Regions from separate parts of the Sorangium sp. So ce363 genome, predicted to be linked through region 1. Evidence: predicted binding sites of a transcription regulator. Region 1 holds the regulator's gene; each other region holds the start of a gene.

The links. The regulator HrcA, encoded in region 1, represses chaperone genes, less so after heat shock. The targets are predictions, from matches to a motif close to GNTAGCACTCNCCNNNGGNGAGTGCTANC.
Region 2: the regulator HrcA is predicted to act here: its motif matches at 3,447-3,475, upstream of groES (co-chaperone GroES).
Region 3: the regulator HrcA is predicted to act here: its motif matches at 3,072-3,100, upstream of groES (co-chaperone GroES).

The regions. Positions count from the first base shown of each region.
Region 1 is NZ_CP150333.1:12,034-17,369, reverse strand. It holds gene WMF12_RS00055 (RluA family pseudouridine synthase) at 234-1,193, shown strand; gene hrcA (heat-inducible transcriptional repressor HrcA) at 1,186-2,229, opposite strand; gene WMF12_RS00045 (hypothetical protein) at 2,566-3,360, shown strand; gene WMF12_RS00040 (hypothetical protein) at 3,431-4,492, shown strand; gene WMF12_RS00035 (Fur family transcriptional regulator) at 4,591-5,103, shown strand; gene WMF12_RS00030 (HAD family hydrolase) at 5,154-5,336, opposite strand, start outside.
Region 2 is NZ_CP150333.1:3,812,558-3,817,893, reverse strand. It holds gene WMF12_RS14630 (MBL fold metallo-hydrolase) at 1-416, opposite strand, end outside; gene WMF12_RS14625 (Crp/Fnr family transcriptional regulator) at 421-1,077, opposite strand; gene groL (chaperonin GroEL) at 1,272-2,960, opposite strand; gene groES (co-chaperone GroES) at 3,029-3,328, opposite strand; tRNA gene WMF12_RS14610 (tRNA-Gln) at 3,958-4,031, shown strand; tRNA gene WMF12_RS14605 (tRNA-Glu) at 4,071-4,145, shown strand; gene WMF12_RS14600 (NUDIX hydrolase) at 4,292-5,002, shown strand; gene WMF12_RS14595 (hypothetical protein) at 5,035-5,336, opposite strand, start outside.
Region 3 is NZ_CP150333.1:8,314,166-8,319,501, forward strand. It holds gene WMF12_RS31150 (hypothetical protein) at 1-176, opposite strand, end outside; gene WMF12_RS31155 (response regulator transcription factor) at 535-1,365, opposite strand; gene WMF12_RS31160 (hypothetical protein) at 1,485-2,150, opposite strand; gene WMF12_RS31165 (hypothetical protein) at 2,150-2,755, opposite strand; gene groES (co-chaperone GroES) at 3,208-3,498, shown strand; gene groL (chaperonin GroEL) at 3,532-5,160, shown strand; gene WMF12_RS31180 (GNAT family N-acetyltransferase) at 5,289-5,336, shown strand, end outside.

The sequences.
Region 1 (5,336 bases):
GCGATGTGTCAACATTCGCGGTGTATTTCGCCCCGCGGGCCCCGCGGATGTGCGTTTTTCCGCGCCGGTAGAGCCCGGTCCCACGCTGGTGGGCGGAGCCGAGGCGCCCCGGTGAGCTCTACATGCGTCCGCTCCGACCCGCCACTCCGCCGAGCCACGAAGACAAATCCGCCGAAACGACCGGGGTCCACCCGGCCGCCCAGGTACGACCTCCGCAGGATGGCCGCTGGACGGTGCCCGCCGAGCTGGATCGGCGCCCGCTGGACGGGGCCGTCCGTGCGCTGGCCGCGGTCTCGTGGTCCGACGCGCGCCGGTTGATCGAGACCGGCAAGGTGCTGGTCGGGAGCGCGGTGGCGACGAGCGCCCGTCGGCGGGTGCTCGGCGGGGAGCTGATCGAGGTCCGCCTGCACGCGCCGAGGCCCGAAACCGTGCGGCGGCGCAAGCTCGAGGGCGAGCTCGTGGTCTACGCGGACGCGAGCGTCGTCGTGGTGAACAAGCCCGCCGGGGTGAGCACCATCCCGTACGGCGACGAGGCTCCCGCGGAGCAGGCCGCGACCCTCGACGCGCTGGTGCGCGAGGTGCTGGCCAGGCGCGACCGCCTGCGCGGGCGCGCGCCGCTCGGCGTGGTGCAGCGCCTCGACAAGGGGACGAGCGGGCTGCTGGTCTTCGCGCGGACGCTCGCCGCGAAGAAGCACCTCGCGCAGCAGCTCCGCGTCCGCGCGATGCACCGGCAGTACCTGGCGCTCGCGCACGGCGCCGTCCCGCGCGGCACCTACCGCAGCTACCTCGTCGAGGATCGGGGCGACGGGCTGCGCGGCTCGGCGCGAGAGGGGCGGCGCGAGGGGCAGCTCGCGGTGACGCACGTGGAGCCGATCGAGGTGCTCCGAGGGCCGCAGGAGGGGGCCGGCGCCGGGGGCGTGACGCTGGTCGCGTGCCGGCTCGAGACGGGACGCACGCACCAGATCCGCATCCACCTCGCGGAGGCCGGGCACCCGCTCGTCGGCGAGACCGTCTACGTGCGGGATTACCGAGGGACGAGGGTCCCGGCCGCGCGGCTGATGCTCCACGCGGCCGAGCTCGGCTTCAACCACCCGGCCGACGACCGGCCGATGCGCTTCCAGGCGCCGCCGCCCCCGGACTTCGACGACGTGCTCGATCGGCTCCGCGAGCCGCAGCGGAAGGGCGCTACTTGACCTTGCCGCGGACCTCGGTCATCGCCGCGGCCGTGGCGTCGACCAGCGGCATGACCTTCGCGTAGTCCATCCGCGTCGGGCCGAGCACGCCCACGGTCCCGGCGACGCGGCCGTTCTCCATGTACGGCGCGGCGACGAGGCTGAGCTGGCCTCCGCCAAGGTCGCCCGCCTCGCTGCCGACGAACACGGTGACCTCACCCGCGCCGGCGGCGAGCGTCCGGTCGAGCAGATCGACGAGCTCCTCGCGCTCCTCGAGCGCCTTCATCAGCTTCTTGAGCCGGTCGACGTCGGCGTACTCAGGCAGATCGATCAGGCGGTTCTGCCCCTCGATGACGACCTCGCTCCGCCGGGTCACGTCGGCCGTCGCCTTGCTGCCGAGCTCGAAGGCGCGGCGCCTCAGCGCGTCGATCTGGAGGCGCTCGTCCGCGAGGCGGCGGGCGAACAGGTCCCGGATCTCGCCCAGGGTGCGCCCCTCGATGACGTCGGTGAGCAGGTTGTGGATCCGGGTGAGCTCACTCTCGTTGATCGCCTCGTCGGCCGAGATGAAGCGGTTCGCGACCGAGCCGTCGGCGAAGACGAGCACCGCGAGCAGCTGCCCGGGCTTGGTCGGGATGAAGCGCAGCTGGGCGAGGGCGCGGAGCTCCGCCCGCGGCGCCGCGACGACCGCCGCGGCGCCGGACAGCTCCGAGAGGTAGCGACCGGTCTCGCGGAGCGGATCGCTCGCCCCCGCGTAGATCTCGGTGAACCTCGCGCTCAGCTCGGCCTGCTGCTCGGGGGACAGCGACCGGAGCTCGACGAGCGCGTCGATGAACAGCCGGAGCGCGCGATCGGTCGGGATCCGCCCGGCCGAGGTGTGCGGCTGGTGGAGGTACCCGGCCTCCTCGAGGTCAGCGAGCACGTTGCGGATCGAAGCAGCCGAGAGATCCAGCCCGTACTTCCGGGCGAGCGTCCTGCTGCCAACTGGGTCGCCCGTTGCGATGAACTCGGTGACCGCGGCGAAAAGGATCTTTCGAGCTCGGTTGGAAAGATCACCCATGTCAGTTGCATGCAGCGTACAAGCGCACCGCCGTGGCTACCTGGACCAGGGACCGCCCGGACCGGGAAGCCATGCGGGCCGGACCTTCGCTCCCGTACGTCAAGCTGCGCGTGCGGGCGCTTGACCCACGGACGCGCATGCGACCCATTTTGAGGGGATCGCGCGGCCCGGTCAAATGTCGCGGTAGGATCGGCAGCCAACCCCCCACGCACGGGGGGGCCCGCTCCACCGGATGGCGGCGCGGTCGGCCACTCGGCTACTCGGCCACGTGCACGTGGTCACTTGGCCCCCGAGAGGGTCGGCCTGGCTTGCTTCGCACGAGGATGTACCGCAACGATGCCGCCCGCACGCCATGCCGCCGCTGCCTGCGCGCTCGCCCTCGCGCTCGGCCCCCTCGCCGCCGCGCCGAGCGCGCAGGGCAAGCCGAAGGTCAGGTACCACCAGGACTGGGCGAAGCACCCGTCGGCGCGCTACGCGGCCATGAGCGCGGAGCAATGCCGTGCGGCGCTCACGCAGCGGAAGATCGCGTTCCAGCCGGTGCAGCGCGCGCCGGGCGTGCTCGCTCCGGTGCGGCTGATGCAGGGGGTCGGCGGGGTCCTCTACCGGACGGCGCTGCCAGCCCATCAACGCGCGGGAAACCCGCACGACGTCTTCGACTGCCGCCTCGCGCTCGCGCTCTCGGACTTCAGCCGGATCCTCCGCGCGCACGACGTCGACGAGGTGCTGATGTTCTCGGCCTGGCGGCCTCCGGCCAGGATGTGGCCCGAGGGCAGGCTCGCCACGAGGCACCCCGGCGGGCTCGCGATCGACCCCTACAGGTTCATCAAGGAGCGCGTCGGCGGCGGGTTCGCGGAGGATTGGCTCGAGGTGGAGCGCGACTTCGTCGGCAGGCGCGGCGCGCCGGTCTGCGGCGAGAGCGCCGGCCCGACCGGCCGGCCCCGCGGGGCCGGCAAGGGGGCGGGCAGCGGCCCTCCAGCGGACGCGGCAGCGCGAGAGCTGCGATCCATCGTGTGCGAGGCCATGGACCAGCACATCTTCACGTCGATCCTCACGCCCAACTACGACCGGGCGCACAAAAATCACCTGCATCTCGAGGTGACCCCCGGCGTCCAATGGCATCTCGTGCGCTGATCCGGGAGGGGCCGTCCTCCCCCGCGCAAACCCGCTCTCCCTCCGAGGTCGACCCGCTATGTTAGCCCGCGTGCCCGCACGAAGACCCCCGCTCTCCCGCGCGTCCGCCGCGCTGGCGCTCGCCGCTGTCGCGCTGTCGTTCACGTTCGTCGGCTGCCCCTGCGTCAGCGGTCCCGTGAACGCGAGCCCCGCCCTCCGCTGGTTCCTGTTCTCGAACTTCGGCGCCAGCAAGATCTGCCCCGAGATGCTGAAGAGCGGGGTTTCGCTGCGCCTGCAGGACAGATCGGCGTCCATGGGGCGGTTCTTCCCGATGCAGTGCTCGTACGACGTCAACGACGCGGCCCAGACGATCACCGTCCACATCGCCGGCACGGGCTACGGCTACATGCAGCCGGCCAAGCGGGTGGGCTTCTCGCTCACGACGTCCGTCGAGTACCGACCCGACTTCCAGCTCGCGGACGATAACGTCTACGTGTGGGGACGGCTGAACCGGATCGTGCAAGGCCCGAGCTTCCAGCTGGGCTACGTCGAGAACCCGGTCATCGACGTGATGGCCAACGTCCCGCCGTTCGGAGGGCTCGCCAACCTGCTCGGCAACCAGATCGTCGCTGGCGAGCTGACCCGCGGGTTCACCGTCCTCTACAACGAGGAGACCGGGAAGGACTTCACGCTGGGGATCCTCATGCCGCCCCAGCGACCGCACCACCCGTTCGAGGCGGAGGACGAGGAGCGGTACACGTTCGCGAACGAGACCGTCGAGGTGTACGCGAACCAGCGCGACTACCTCGGACCGTTCGAGGTCGCCGACTCGGACCAGGCGCTCTACCTCAAGGTCAGCGCGCAGGGCGCGCCCGTGGACCTCATGATCGTCGACAAGCCCACCGGCGACGCCTGGCGCGAGGCGTACCAGACCGGCAAGCCGCTCGGACCCCCGCCAGGCCCGGTGCAGGCAGGCGGCCCTCTCCAGCCCGGGATCATCGAGACCCGCCGCTACGCGCTGCGCCCGGGCCTCTACTACGTCGTTATCGACAACACGGCGGCGGCCGGCCTGGTCGCGCCGCCCATCACGCTGCTCAGCCCCCTCGGGGGTTCGGCGGCTCAGATCAGCTACATGGCGCAGGTCGGCGAGTAGCGCCGACGAGCGAGGCACGGGCAGCATCGGCGAGGTCGCGCCACGTAGGTTCGGTCACCGGCCTTGACGCGGTTCGCCGCGAACGGGATAAACTTGCCATGGCCGTCATGGAGAGAGAGGGGAGCGGCGCCAGCCACGTGGACCAAATTGCCCTCGACCGGCTCCGCGCTCGCCTCCAGGCGTACATGGCGAAGAAGGGGCTGAGATCGACGGCGCAGCGCCGGCTGATCGTCGACACGTTCTTCTCCGGCGCCCCGCACATGACCATCGAGGACCTGCTCGCGGAGGTGCGCGCGCACGACCGAGGCATCGGGTACGCGACGGTGTACCGCACGCTCAAGCTGCTCGCGGAGTGCGGCGTGGCCTCCGAGCGCCGGTTCGGGGACGGCCTTAGCCGCTACGAGCTGGCGGACGACGCCAGCACGCACCACGACCACCTGATCTGCGTCAACTGCGGGAAGATCATCGAGTTCGAGGAGCCGCGGATCGAGGCGCTCCAGGAAGAGATCGCCGCGAAGTACGGCTTCGACGTGACCTGGCACAAGCACGAGATGTACGGCGTCTGCGCGGACTGCCGTGACGCGAAGGACACCACGCCCGACGTCTCGTAGCCGGCCCCCGGCGCGGCGAGGAGCCCCGCGCCGGCGAGCGCGCCCGGCGCTCAGCTCTTCGCGTCGAGCGCGCGGGCGTGGACGACGGCCATGACGCCGCCGAGCAGCGAGGCGATGGGCGCGTAGGCCGGCGGGAGCACGAACGCGGCGATGACCGCGGCGCCGACGAGCGCCGGGGCGACGCTGAGCGCGAGCCCGACGCGCGCCTCGAGGCGCGTGCGGTGCGCGAGCGC
Region 2 (5,336 bases), 3.8 Mb from region 1:
GTGTGCGTCACGTGGACCGCGCGCACGAGCCGCCCGGCGACCGGCGTGGGGCGCTCCGGCTTGAGCTCGAGGTACTGGATGGTCGGCTGCCCGGCGCTCGGGATCACCGCGAAATCGGGCCAGAGCACGTTGTTGAAGAAGTGCTTCTTGAGCGTGCGCAGCGTCTCGCGCGTGCCCGCGATCACGAGCGGCGGGCACCCGAGCTGGCAACGGTTGTCCGCGATCGTGGCCAGGTCGCGGATGTGATCGAGGTGCGCGTGGCTCACCAGGCACGCCTCGATGCGCGCCTGGTCCTTCACCTCGAGCCCGCTGGTCAGCGAGCCGGCGTCGATCGCGAGGATGTCGTCCACGACGAACGCGCACGTGCGATGCCTGGGGGTCTCCCCGCCGTGGCAGCCGATGACACGCAGCTCCACTGGTTCAGCTCTCTCCGCCGAACTTCTGCGGCATGTCCAGGAACTCGATGAAATCCCGGAACCTGCGCATGTCGGTCACCATGATCGCCGCGGGTCCAGGCGGCCCGTACGAGAGGAGCTTCAGCCGGCGGAGCCGCTTCATCACCTCGTCCACCGTCTCTTGCTCGACGTCGACCTCGCGCGCGATGTCCTCGGGAGAGGAGCGGACGCGTATGCCTTCAGGCGTCTCCTCCCCGAAGGCCTCGGCGTGGCGCGCGAGCGCCAGCATCACGCGCGCCTTCGGGTCACGGTGCATGAGGATCTCGACGAGCGAGTTCGCCGCGTCGAGCCGCTTCGCCAGCTTCTTGAGGAGACGGAGCGCTATCTCGACGTCGCGCTGCAGCATGACCTCCAGTTTCCGCGCGTCGATCACGAGGCAGCGGGACGGCTCGCTCACGGTGGCCGTCGCGTTCCGGGGCTTGCCGTTCAAGATCGCCATCTCGCCGACGAACTCGCCGGGCCCGAGCACCGCGAGCACCTTGTCCTCGCCGGCGACCGACTTCGTGATCCGCACGGCGCCCGACTGGATGACGAACATGACGTCGCCGGAGTCACCCTCACGAAAGAGCACGTCGCCCGGCACATACTCGCGGCCATAGCGGGCGAACGACGACTCCGACATTGCCCTGGAGTCTAGCGCCCCACGTGACCGCGGGTCAAAAACCCGGGCAAGAGCGCTGGCGCTCACAAAACGCGAGGGGCCCCCAAGCCAGCATGCTTTGGAGGACCCCTCGGCCCGCTTCGTCGGGGCAGCGCGCTCGGCGGGCCGGCGCCGCACGGAGGCGGCGGCAGCCCGAGAGCGGCGCGGACAGGCGATCAACCCATGTCGAAGTCGCCCATGCCGCCCATGCCGCCCATGCCGCCCATACCCCCCATGCCGCCCATGCCGCCCATGCCGCCGGGAGCCCCGCCGGCCGCGGCCTTCTCCTTCTTGGGCTTCTCAGCGACGAGGGCCTCGGTCGTGAGCATCAGCGCGGCGACGCTGGCCGCGTTGGAGAGCGCGTGCCGCACGACCTTGGCCGGATCGATGACGCCTCCGGCGAGCAGGTCCTCGTACGAGTCGGTCGCGGCGTTGTAGCCGAACGTCGGCGCGCCCGACCGGACCTTCTCCGCGACCACCGTCCCGTCGACCCCCGCGTTCTGGGCGATCTGGCGGAGCGGCGCCTCCACGGCGCGGCGCACGAGCCGCACGCCGACGTCGCGCTCGTCGTTGAACTTGAGCGACTCCAGCGAGGCGGCAGCCCGGAAGAGGGCCACGCCGCCGCCGACCACGATGCCTTCCTCGACGGCGGCGCGGGTCGCGTGCAGCGCGTCCTCGACGCGCGCCTTCTTCTCCTTCATCTCGGTCTCGGTCGCCGCGCCGACCTTCACCACCGCGACGCCGCCGGCGAGCTTCGCGAGCCGCTCCTGGAGCTTCTCGCGATCGTAGTCGCTCGTCGTGTCCGCGATCTGCTTGCGGATCGCCTCGATGCGGCCCTTGATGGCGCCCTTGTCGCCCTGGCCGTCGACGATGACCGTGTTGTCCTTGTCGATCTCGACCCGCTTGGCCGTCCCGAGGTCGCGCACCGTGGCGCTCTCGAGCTTCTGGCCGAGGTCCTCCATGAACGGCGTCGCGCCCGTGAGGATGGCGATGTCCTTCAGCATGTCCTTGCGGCGATCGCCGAAGCCGGGCGCCTTCACGGCGGCGACCTTGATCGTGCCGCGCAGCTTGTTCACGACGAGCGTGGCGAGCGCCTCACCCTCGACGTCCTCGGAGAGGATGAGCAGCTCGCGCCCCTGCTTCACCACCTGCTCGAGCAGCGGCAGGAGGTCGGCCATGGCCGAGATCTTCTTCTCGTGCACGAGGATGAGCGGGTTCGTGAGCACCGCGGTCATCTTCTCGGGGTCGGTCACGAAGTAGGGCGAGAGGTAGCCGCGGTCGAACTGCATGCCGTCGACGGTCTCGAGCTCCGTCGTCATGCGCTTGTTCTCCTCGACCGTGATCACGCCCTCCTTGCCGACCTTCTCCATGGCGTCGGCGAGGATCTGGCCGATCTCCTTGTCGCCGTTGGCGCTGACCGTGGCGACCTGGGCGATCTGGTCCTTGTCCTTGGTCGGCTTGGCGGCCTTCTGCACGGCCTCGATGACCTTCGCGACCGCCGCGTCGATGCCGCGCTTCAGATCCATCGGGTTGTGGCCGGCCTCGACGAGCTTGAGGCCCTCGCCGAAGATCGCCTGCGCCAGCACCGTCGCCGTCGTCGTGCCGTCGCCGGCCTTGTCGCTGGTCTTCGAGGCGACCTCGCGCACCATCTGGGCGCCCATGTTCTCGAGCTTGCCGGCGAGCTCGACCTCCTTGGCGACCGTGACGCCGTCCTTCGTCACGACCGGGGAGCCCCAGCTCTTCTCGATGACGACGTTCCGCCCCTTCGGCCCGAGGGTCACCTTGACCGCATCGGCGAGCGTGTTCACGCCCTTGAGGATCGCGGCGCGGGCGCCGCGGCTAAAAACGATCTGCTTCGCAGCCATCTATCAATCCCCTCGCGGCCGCGCGGCCGCGTGTACTAACGCTTGCGTTCGGTTGCCTCGGACCTGGTTCACGTCGCGGCGGACTCGGTCACGGCGAGCACGTCGTCCTCGCGGATGAGCACGTGCTCCTCGCCGTCGAGCTTCACCTCGGTGCCGCTGTACTTGCCGAACAGCACCTTGTCCCCGACCTTGACATCGAGCGGACGAACCTTGCCGTCCTTCAGGACCTTGCCGTTGCCCACCGCGACGACGCGCCCCTCGATCGGCTTCTCCTTCGCGGCGTCGGGGATGATGATGCCCCCCTTGGTCTTCGTCTCGCTCTCGACGCGCTTGACGACAATCCGATCCTGCAGCGGCCTGATTTTCATGCTGGCTCCCTCGTCCTCGGCTTGTTGACTGACCATCGGCTCGCCGGAGGTCCCGTTCGCCCCCCCGCTGGGGCGTTCCGCCCGCGCGACGAGAGCTAAGTGCCCGAGATCGCAGTGTCTTGGCACTCTCCTAGGCCGGTGGCTAAACCGCGGGCGAAAGTAAATCAGTCACCCGGCGCGTCAAGGGCACGCAGCAGGGAGCCGCGACTTTTCCGGGGCCGAGAGTCCCGAGCGGCGAAGCCGAGATGTCTGGAGAAGCGACGGCGAGGGCGCGGTCGCGACATCGTGGAGCCTCCTCAGGGACGAGCCCCCCTCCGACAGCGCGGAGACAATCTGGACGGATCATGGCGAGAGCGCGGCGACAGCAGCGCGACGAGCGACGAGCGACGAGCGACGAGCGACGAGCGACGACAACGGACGGCATGCAACGAGGGCGGAGCGGGTTGAGCGAAGGGTTGAGCAGGGGGAGGCCTTGCTCAACCCGCGAAGCGCCCGAACCACCCGAAATATGGGCGATTTTTGGCGGCGGGCATTTTTCTTTGGCGGGTCCGATTTTGATTGCTTGACAATCCAGGCAGCCCGAGTAGATTCCGCGGCCCGTGGCGCTGATGAACACGGCGCTGACCCCTTGGGGGATCGTCTAACGGCAGGACGCAAGATTCTGGCTCTTGCTATCAAGGTTCGAATCCTTGTCCCCCAGCCAGGCCGCTCAGCTCTGCTGTCGGTCTTCTCCACAGAACAAGGTCCCATCGTCTAGCGGTTAGGACATCGGCCTCTCACGCCGGTAACGCGGGTTCGATTCCCGCTGGGATCGCCACTTCACTCCCCTCGCCTCGTTCCCTGCTGCTTCCGTCTGATGTCGTGCGTCGAGCACGGCGCGAAGCACAGCGTCATCTGACGAGCGCGAGCACGCAGTTCAGCGAAGACGTCCTGCTCCGTTCACGTTGCGCTACCCTCTAGCGCATGGCGGCGCAGGACGAAGAGGAGCTCTTCGACATCCTCGATGACGGGGGCCGGTCGCTCGGCGTGCGCAAGGCGCGCAGGCTCGTTCACCGCGACGGCGACTGGCACCGGAGCGTTCACGTGTGGGTGCTCCTCGAGCGGGGGCCCGATGGTCTGGAGCCGGACAGCGGCCAGAGCGCCGCGGAGCCCTGGGTGCTCTTCCAGCAGCGCAGCCCCGACAAGGACACCTGGCCCGGCGCGCTCGAGGTCGCCGTGTCGGGGCACTACCGCGCCGGAGAGGATCTCGCGGGGGCGCTGCGCGAGGCGGAGGAGGAGATCGGCCTGCCGCTCGCGCCGCGCGACGTGGTCCGGCTCGGCACGCGCCGCAGCCAGGACGATCACGCGCCGGGCATCGTCGATCGCGAGCTGCAGGACGTGCTGCTCGCGACGACCCGACACGCGCTCGAGGAGCTGCGTCCCGATCCGCGCGAGGTGACCGCGCTGCTGTCGCTCCCGCTCGGCGCGGCGCTGCGCCTCGTTCGAGGCGAGGTGCCCCACGCGAGCGGCCTCGTGCGGCGGCCGCCGGACGCCGCGGGCGCCGTGAAGGTCGAGCCGCGCGACGTGCGGCTCGATGAGTTCGTGGTCGCGCGCGACGGCTATTTCGAGCGCGCGCTTGACACGATCCGCCGGCGCCTCGCGGGCGAGGCGCCGGCCCCATGGCTCCTCGGCTAGGACGGCGGCGCTTTCTCCTCGCGCCCGTGCTGTCAGCCTGAGCCGCGGCGGCCGTCGGCCGGCCGCCGGGGCTTCTCGGGGGGCACCGCCGACGCGACGAGGAACCCTTCGGCGCGGTGCGGGGCGAGCCCGCAACGCGCGTTCATGCGCTTGGCGATCTCGTCGCCGGCCCTGACGAGCGCGTAGAACCACCGGATCCCGAAGCGATCGTGCCCTTCCCGGAGCGCCGCGGCCTGCAGGGGGGCCCCGAGCCCCCGCCCGCGGTGGTCCTCGCGCAGAGAGGTGCAGATCGGCATGGCCGTCCACGAGGGCGCCTCGCCCACATCGGAGATCC
Region 3 (5,336 bases), 4.6 Mb from region 1:
TCGCCGAGGTACGCCGGGAGCGCCTTGTGCACCGCGAGCGTCCCGGCGGCGAGCGCGAGCGCGAGGGTCAGCGCGCTCGGCAGCGCGCGCAGCGCGCGCCCGAACCGCAGCCTCAGCTCAACCGCGAGCGCGGCGCTGCGAATGCGGTCCAGTTGCTTCGTGCGAGAGTCGCTCACGGTGCTCAGCGCTCCGGGCGCCCCCCGCGGGGGCCCTCGAAGGGGAAACGTCGCAGCATTGTACCTGCTGACGGGTCAGGCGCCCGAAAGTTCCTGGGAGGCTCCGCGCGACGTACGTAGGAGGCTCCGCGCGACGTACGAGGGAATGACGCGCGGCGAGCCCTGATGATTCCCGTGCAGGGCAGCCTCTGCGCTCAGCGCGCCGCCGGCATGGATGCACGTTGCCGGTGGTGGGTGGGGGTCTTCCCTCGGGGCGCTGATCGGACGGCTCTTCTGCGCCCGGCTCGGCGGCGGCACGCGTACGTTGCGTGGGAACGAGGTGACGGGCCACTGCGCACGGCGCCCGCCTCGGATTGGATCACTTCATCGACTTCTTCTTGGACGCCGCCTTCGTGGCGGCCGGCTTCTTCGCCGCGACCGGCTTCTTCGCCGCCTTGGCGGCCGGCTTCTTCACCGCTGCCGGCTTCTTCGCCGCCTTGGCGGCCGGCTTCTTCGCCGCGACCGGCTTCTTCGCCGCCTTGGCGGCCGGCTTCTTCGCCGCTGCCGGCTTCTTCGCCGCCTTGGCGGCCGGCTTCTTTGCCACAGCCGGCTTCTTCGCCGCCCTGGTGGCCGGCTTCTTCGTCACGGCCGAGCGCTTCGCAGCCGCCCTGCTCGCCATGGCACCGTTTGCCGCCGACTTCTTCGCCCCCGTCGCCCGCTCTCTGGAAGATGGCTGCGCCGCGGCTTCACGCTCCTCGCCAACCGCGCTCGTCGTAGCCCTGGCGCCGTTCGCATCAGGAACCTGCTTCGCATAACGCGCGAGCGTCTCGCGCACCCGCGCGTCCAGATCCGTGAAATCGAACGGCTTGTTCAACCAGGCGTCCGCGGCGAAGAGCGGCGAGGTCATCTCGTTCAGGTTCTCGCCGATCCCGGTGAGCATGATGACGCCGGTGCTCGCGAACGGACGTCCGTCGGACGTGTCGCTCTTCAGCCGCTTGCAGATCTCCCAGCCGCTCATGCCGGGCATCATCACGTCCAGGATCACCAGATCCGGCCGGTGCTCACGCGCGAGCTCCCAGGCGGCATCGCCCTCGGAAGCCTCGATCACAGAGAACCCTAGGTTCCTCAGGTGACGCGCAACGAGGCTCAACATCGCCGGTTCGTCTTCGGCCACCAGCACACGGGGCGGCATCGTGCTCGCGGAAGGCATCGTGGATGCGGATGAGAGTACGTGCGCGCGAACCGGTCAAGAGAGAACGAGAGCGCGCGGCCGCGGCGAGCGCTCCGCGCCGGGCTCCCGAGCGACCCCGAGCGCCCGGGAGGATGCGCTCACGCGGCGCGCGCGAGGGCGATCTTTTCCGTCTGCCCCGCCGCATAGAAGCGTCGCAGCGCCGCGAGCAGCTCGGCATGACGCCCGTGGCGGGCAAACTCGGCCTCGAGTCGGCCCGCGAACCGCGCCGCCAGATCGTTCGCGATCCGGTAGCGATCGCCGGTCTCCGTGCCCGGTGGATCCATGAAGGTGACCCGCTCGAAGAGATGGGCGCGGATCCGCGCGGCGCGCTCGGGCTCGAAGCGCCCCGCCCCCGGTGGGGCCGCCTCGTGGCGGCGCCGGAGCGGCGGACCTGGCGGCTCGACCTCGTCAGCCAGATCGCCATAGACAAGCAGCACGTATTTGTCGACCTCGGCCTGGAGCTCGAGCTCGAGCTGGGTCGCCGGCAGCTCCCTGCGGGCCCGCTCGGCCACATAGAGGAAGTGGCTCACGCCCTCGACGATCTGGCAGATCTCGTCGAACGTCCGCTCTCGCCCCCGCGTGATCGCCCGGCGGGGCAGGTGCAGCGCGATCTCGATATCCCCGTCGGCGTGCCGGATCAGCAGCGCTTCGCGTGCGCTGCCGTCCGTCAACCGGATGAAATCGTCGACCGCGGGCGCGTCATCGAGCGCATAGGTGCGCGCCAGGTGCTGCTGGATCCGGGACGGGAAGGTCGCCCCCCGCATCAGTTGAGCCCGCCCGTACCACGGCTCGGCACGAGCCCTCGTGCCCCGAGCTCATCCGCGAGGCGGCTCGATCCCGTACGAACCCAGCGCTCGTACAGCCGGAGCACCGAGCGCTCGTCCCGAGCTCCCGACGCGAGCGTACCGTCGGCCACATCGTTCAGGACGCTCACGAACCGCTCGAATTTCTCGGCCATCTCCGAAAGAACATCGGGGCCCTGGCCGACGCGCGCATTGAGGCGCAGCATAGCGGCCGCATGGTGGTAGGCGGTGGACCCGACCCCGACCACGTAGCCGCGATCGACCCCCTTGAGCTCGATGTGGCCGCCGAAGAAACCGACCACGTAGAGGACGCTGTCTCCCAGGTTACGCAGCCGCTGGAAACGCTCGGCTCCGGAGGCTTCCAGCGCGTCGCGCAGAAGAAAGGTCAGGGGCTGGTTGAAGGCAGACTCGGCATGCTCGTCCGGGTGAGCAAAAGCACAGAGCAGACCGACGAGGTAACTCGACGCCGCCTCGGTGGCAGCGACGTTCCGAACTCGGAGCGCCTCGTCCACAACCTCCTGGAAATAGCGGGTCATGCTCGGGGACAGAGAGATCGCTTGGCTCACAGCGGCACCTCACTTATGCGGGTGCCCTGGATACCGACGTAACCCGGGCCACCGCGCGCTCAGGTCAACCAGACACGTCCTGGCGGCCTCCCTCGGGCTGGAGACCGTGAGGGCATCGCGTCACTGTGCTGCCGCAGCTTTGCCCTCATAAGCGCATTTTAGCCGAGAGGCTCCGCCGAGCCCAGCCTTGAGCCGCGCGCCTTCCCCTGCGATCTCCAGGACTTACAGCCACCTCTGCGCCTGGCTGCCAGCGCGCAAAGTGCCGCCTGGGGCCACTCTTGACACCCTCCAGGGGGTGGCTATCTTCCGCGCGCTCGCTAGCACTCGCCACAGGTGAGTGCTAGCAAAGTGCCCAGACTGCAATCGTAGGGGGCCTTCCGGCGCGCTCCGTCGCGCCGGCTGGGTCTCGCCGTTCGTGGGACGCGGCGCTCGTCCCCGGAGGACTTGCAAAGATGAAGATTCGACCGCTCCAGGACCGCGTGATCGTTCAGCGCGTGAAGGAAGAAGAGAAGACCAAGGGAGGTCTCTACATTCCGGACACCGCGAAAGAGAAGCCGATCGAGGGGACCGTCGTCGCCGTCGGCAACGGCAAGGTCGCCGAGGACGGTACCGTGCGGAAGCTCGACGTCAAGGAGGGCGATCGCGTCCTCTTCGGCAAGTACTCGGGCACCGAGGTCAAGATCGACGGCGAGGAGCACCTCATCCTCCGCGAGGACGACATCCTCGGCGTGATCGAGAAGTGACGCGGGCGACAGAAGGAACTTAGGAGAGACACCATGGCAGCCAAGGAAATCATCTACAACGAGTCCGCCCGCAGCATGATCCTCGCGGGGGTCAACGCCCTCGCCGACGCGGTCAAGGTCACCCTCGGCCCGAAGGGGCGCAACGTCGTCATCGAGAAGAGCTTCGGCTCGCCGACGGTCACCAAGGACGGCGTGACGGTCGCCAAGGAGATCGAGCTCGAGAACCGCTTCGAGAACATGGGCGCCCAGATGGTCCGCGAGGTCGCCTCGAAGACGAGCGACATCGCCGGCGACGGGACGACCACCGCGACGGTGCTCGCCCAGGCGATCTACCGCGAGGGCTCCAAGCTCGTCGCGGCCGGGCACAACCCGATGGAGATCAAGCGCGGCATCGACAAGGCGGTCGAGGCGATCGTGGCGCACCTCCACAGCTCGGCCAAGCAGACGAAGGACGCGAAGGAGATCGCGCAGGTCGGCACGATCAGCGCGAACGGCGACGAGACGATCGGCAAGCTCCTCGCCGACGCCATGGAGAAGGTCGGCAAGGAGGGCGTGATCACGGTCGAGGAGGCCAAGAGCGCCGACACGACCCTCGACGTGGTCGAGGGCATGCAGTTCGACCGCGGCTACCTCTCCCCGTACTTCGTGACCGATCCCGAGGCCATGAAGGCGAACCTCGAGGACTGCTACATCCTCATCTCGGAGAAGAAGATCTCCAACATGAAGGACCTGCTCCCGGTGCTCGAGGCGATCGCCAAGAGCCAGAAGCAGCTCCTCATCATCGCCGAGGACGTCGAGGGCGAGGCGCTCGCGACCCTCGTCGTGAACAAGCTCCGCGGCACGCTGCACTGCGCGGCCGTCAAGGCGCCGGGCTTCGGTGATCGCCGCAAGGAGATGCTGAAGGACATCGCCACCCTGACGGACGGCCAGGTGATCGCGGAGGAGCTCGGCCTCAAGCTCGAGAACGTCACGATCAGCGATCTCGGCCGCGCCAAGACCGTCATCATCGACAAGGACAACACCACGATCGTCGGCGGCCAGGGCAAGAAGGACAAGATCAAGGCCCGGCAGCAGGAGATCCGCGCTCAGATCGAGAACACGACGAGCGACTACGACCGCGAGAAGCTCCAGGAGCGGCTCGCGAAGCTCGTGGGCGGCGTCGCGGTCGTCAAGGTCGGCGCTGCGACCGAGACCGAGATGAAGGAGAAGAAGGCCCGCGTCGAGGACGCGCTCCACGCGACCCGCGCGGCCGTCGAGGAGGGCATCGTCCCGGGCGGCGGCGTGGCGCTCATCCGCGCGCAGAGCTCGCTCGAGAAGCTCAAGGTCAACGACGAGCAGCGGTTCGGCGTGAACATCATCCGCCGCGCCATCGAGGAGCCCCTCCGCCAGATCTCGGCCAACGCCGGGGAAGAGGGCTCGATCGTCGTGCAGAAGGTGCGCGACGGCAAGGACTCGTACGGCTACAACGCCGCGTCGGGCGACTACGGCAACCTGCTCGAGATGGGCGTCATCGATCCGGTCAAGGTCGTCCGGTCGGCGCTCCAGAACGCGGCCAGCGTCGCCAGCCTGATGCTCACCACCGAGGCGCTCATCGCTGAGCGGCCGAAGGAGGAGAAGGCGGCGGCTGGTGGCGGCCACGCGGGCCACGGCCACGACTTCTGATCGCGACGCGCCGCGCTGACCGCTAAGCCCGGCGGGCGAGGGCCGGCTTCCTCCTCAGGAAGTCGGCCCTTCGCCATTTCGACTTCCGGCGAGCCGCGGCGCATGATCTGATCCGGCGCAGGTTCGCGATGAGCACCCTGACTACCGAGCGCCTGGCGCTCACCCCGGTCTCGCTG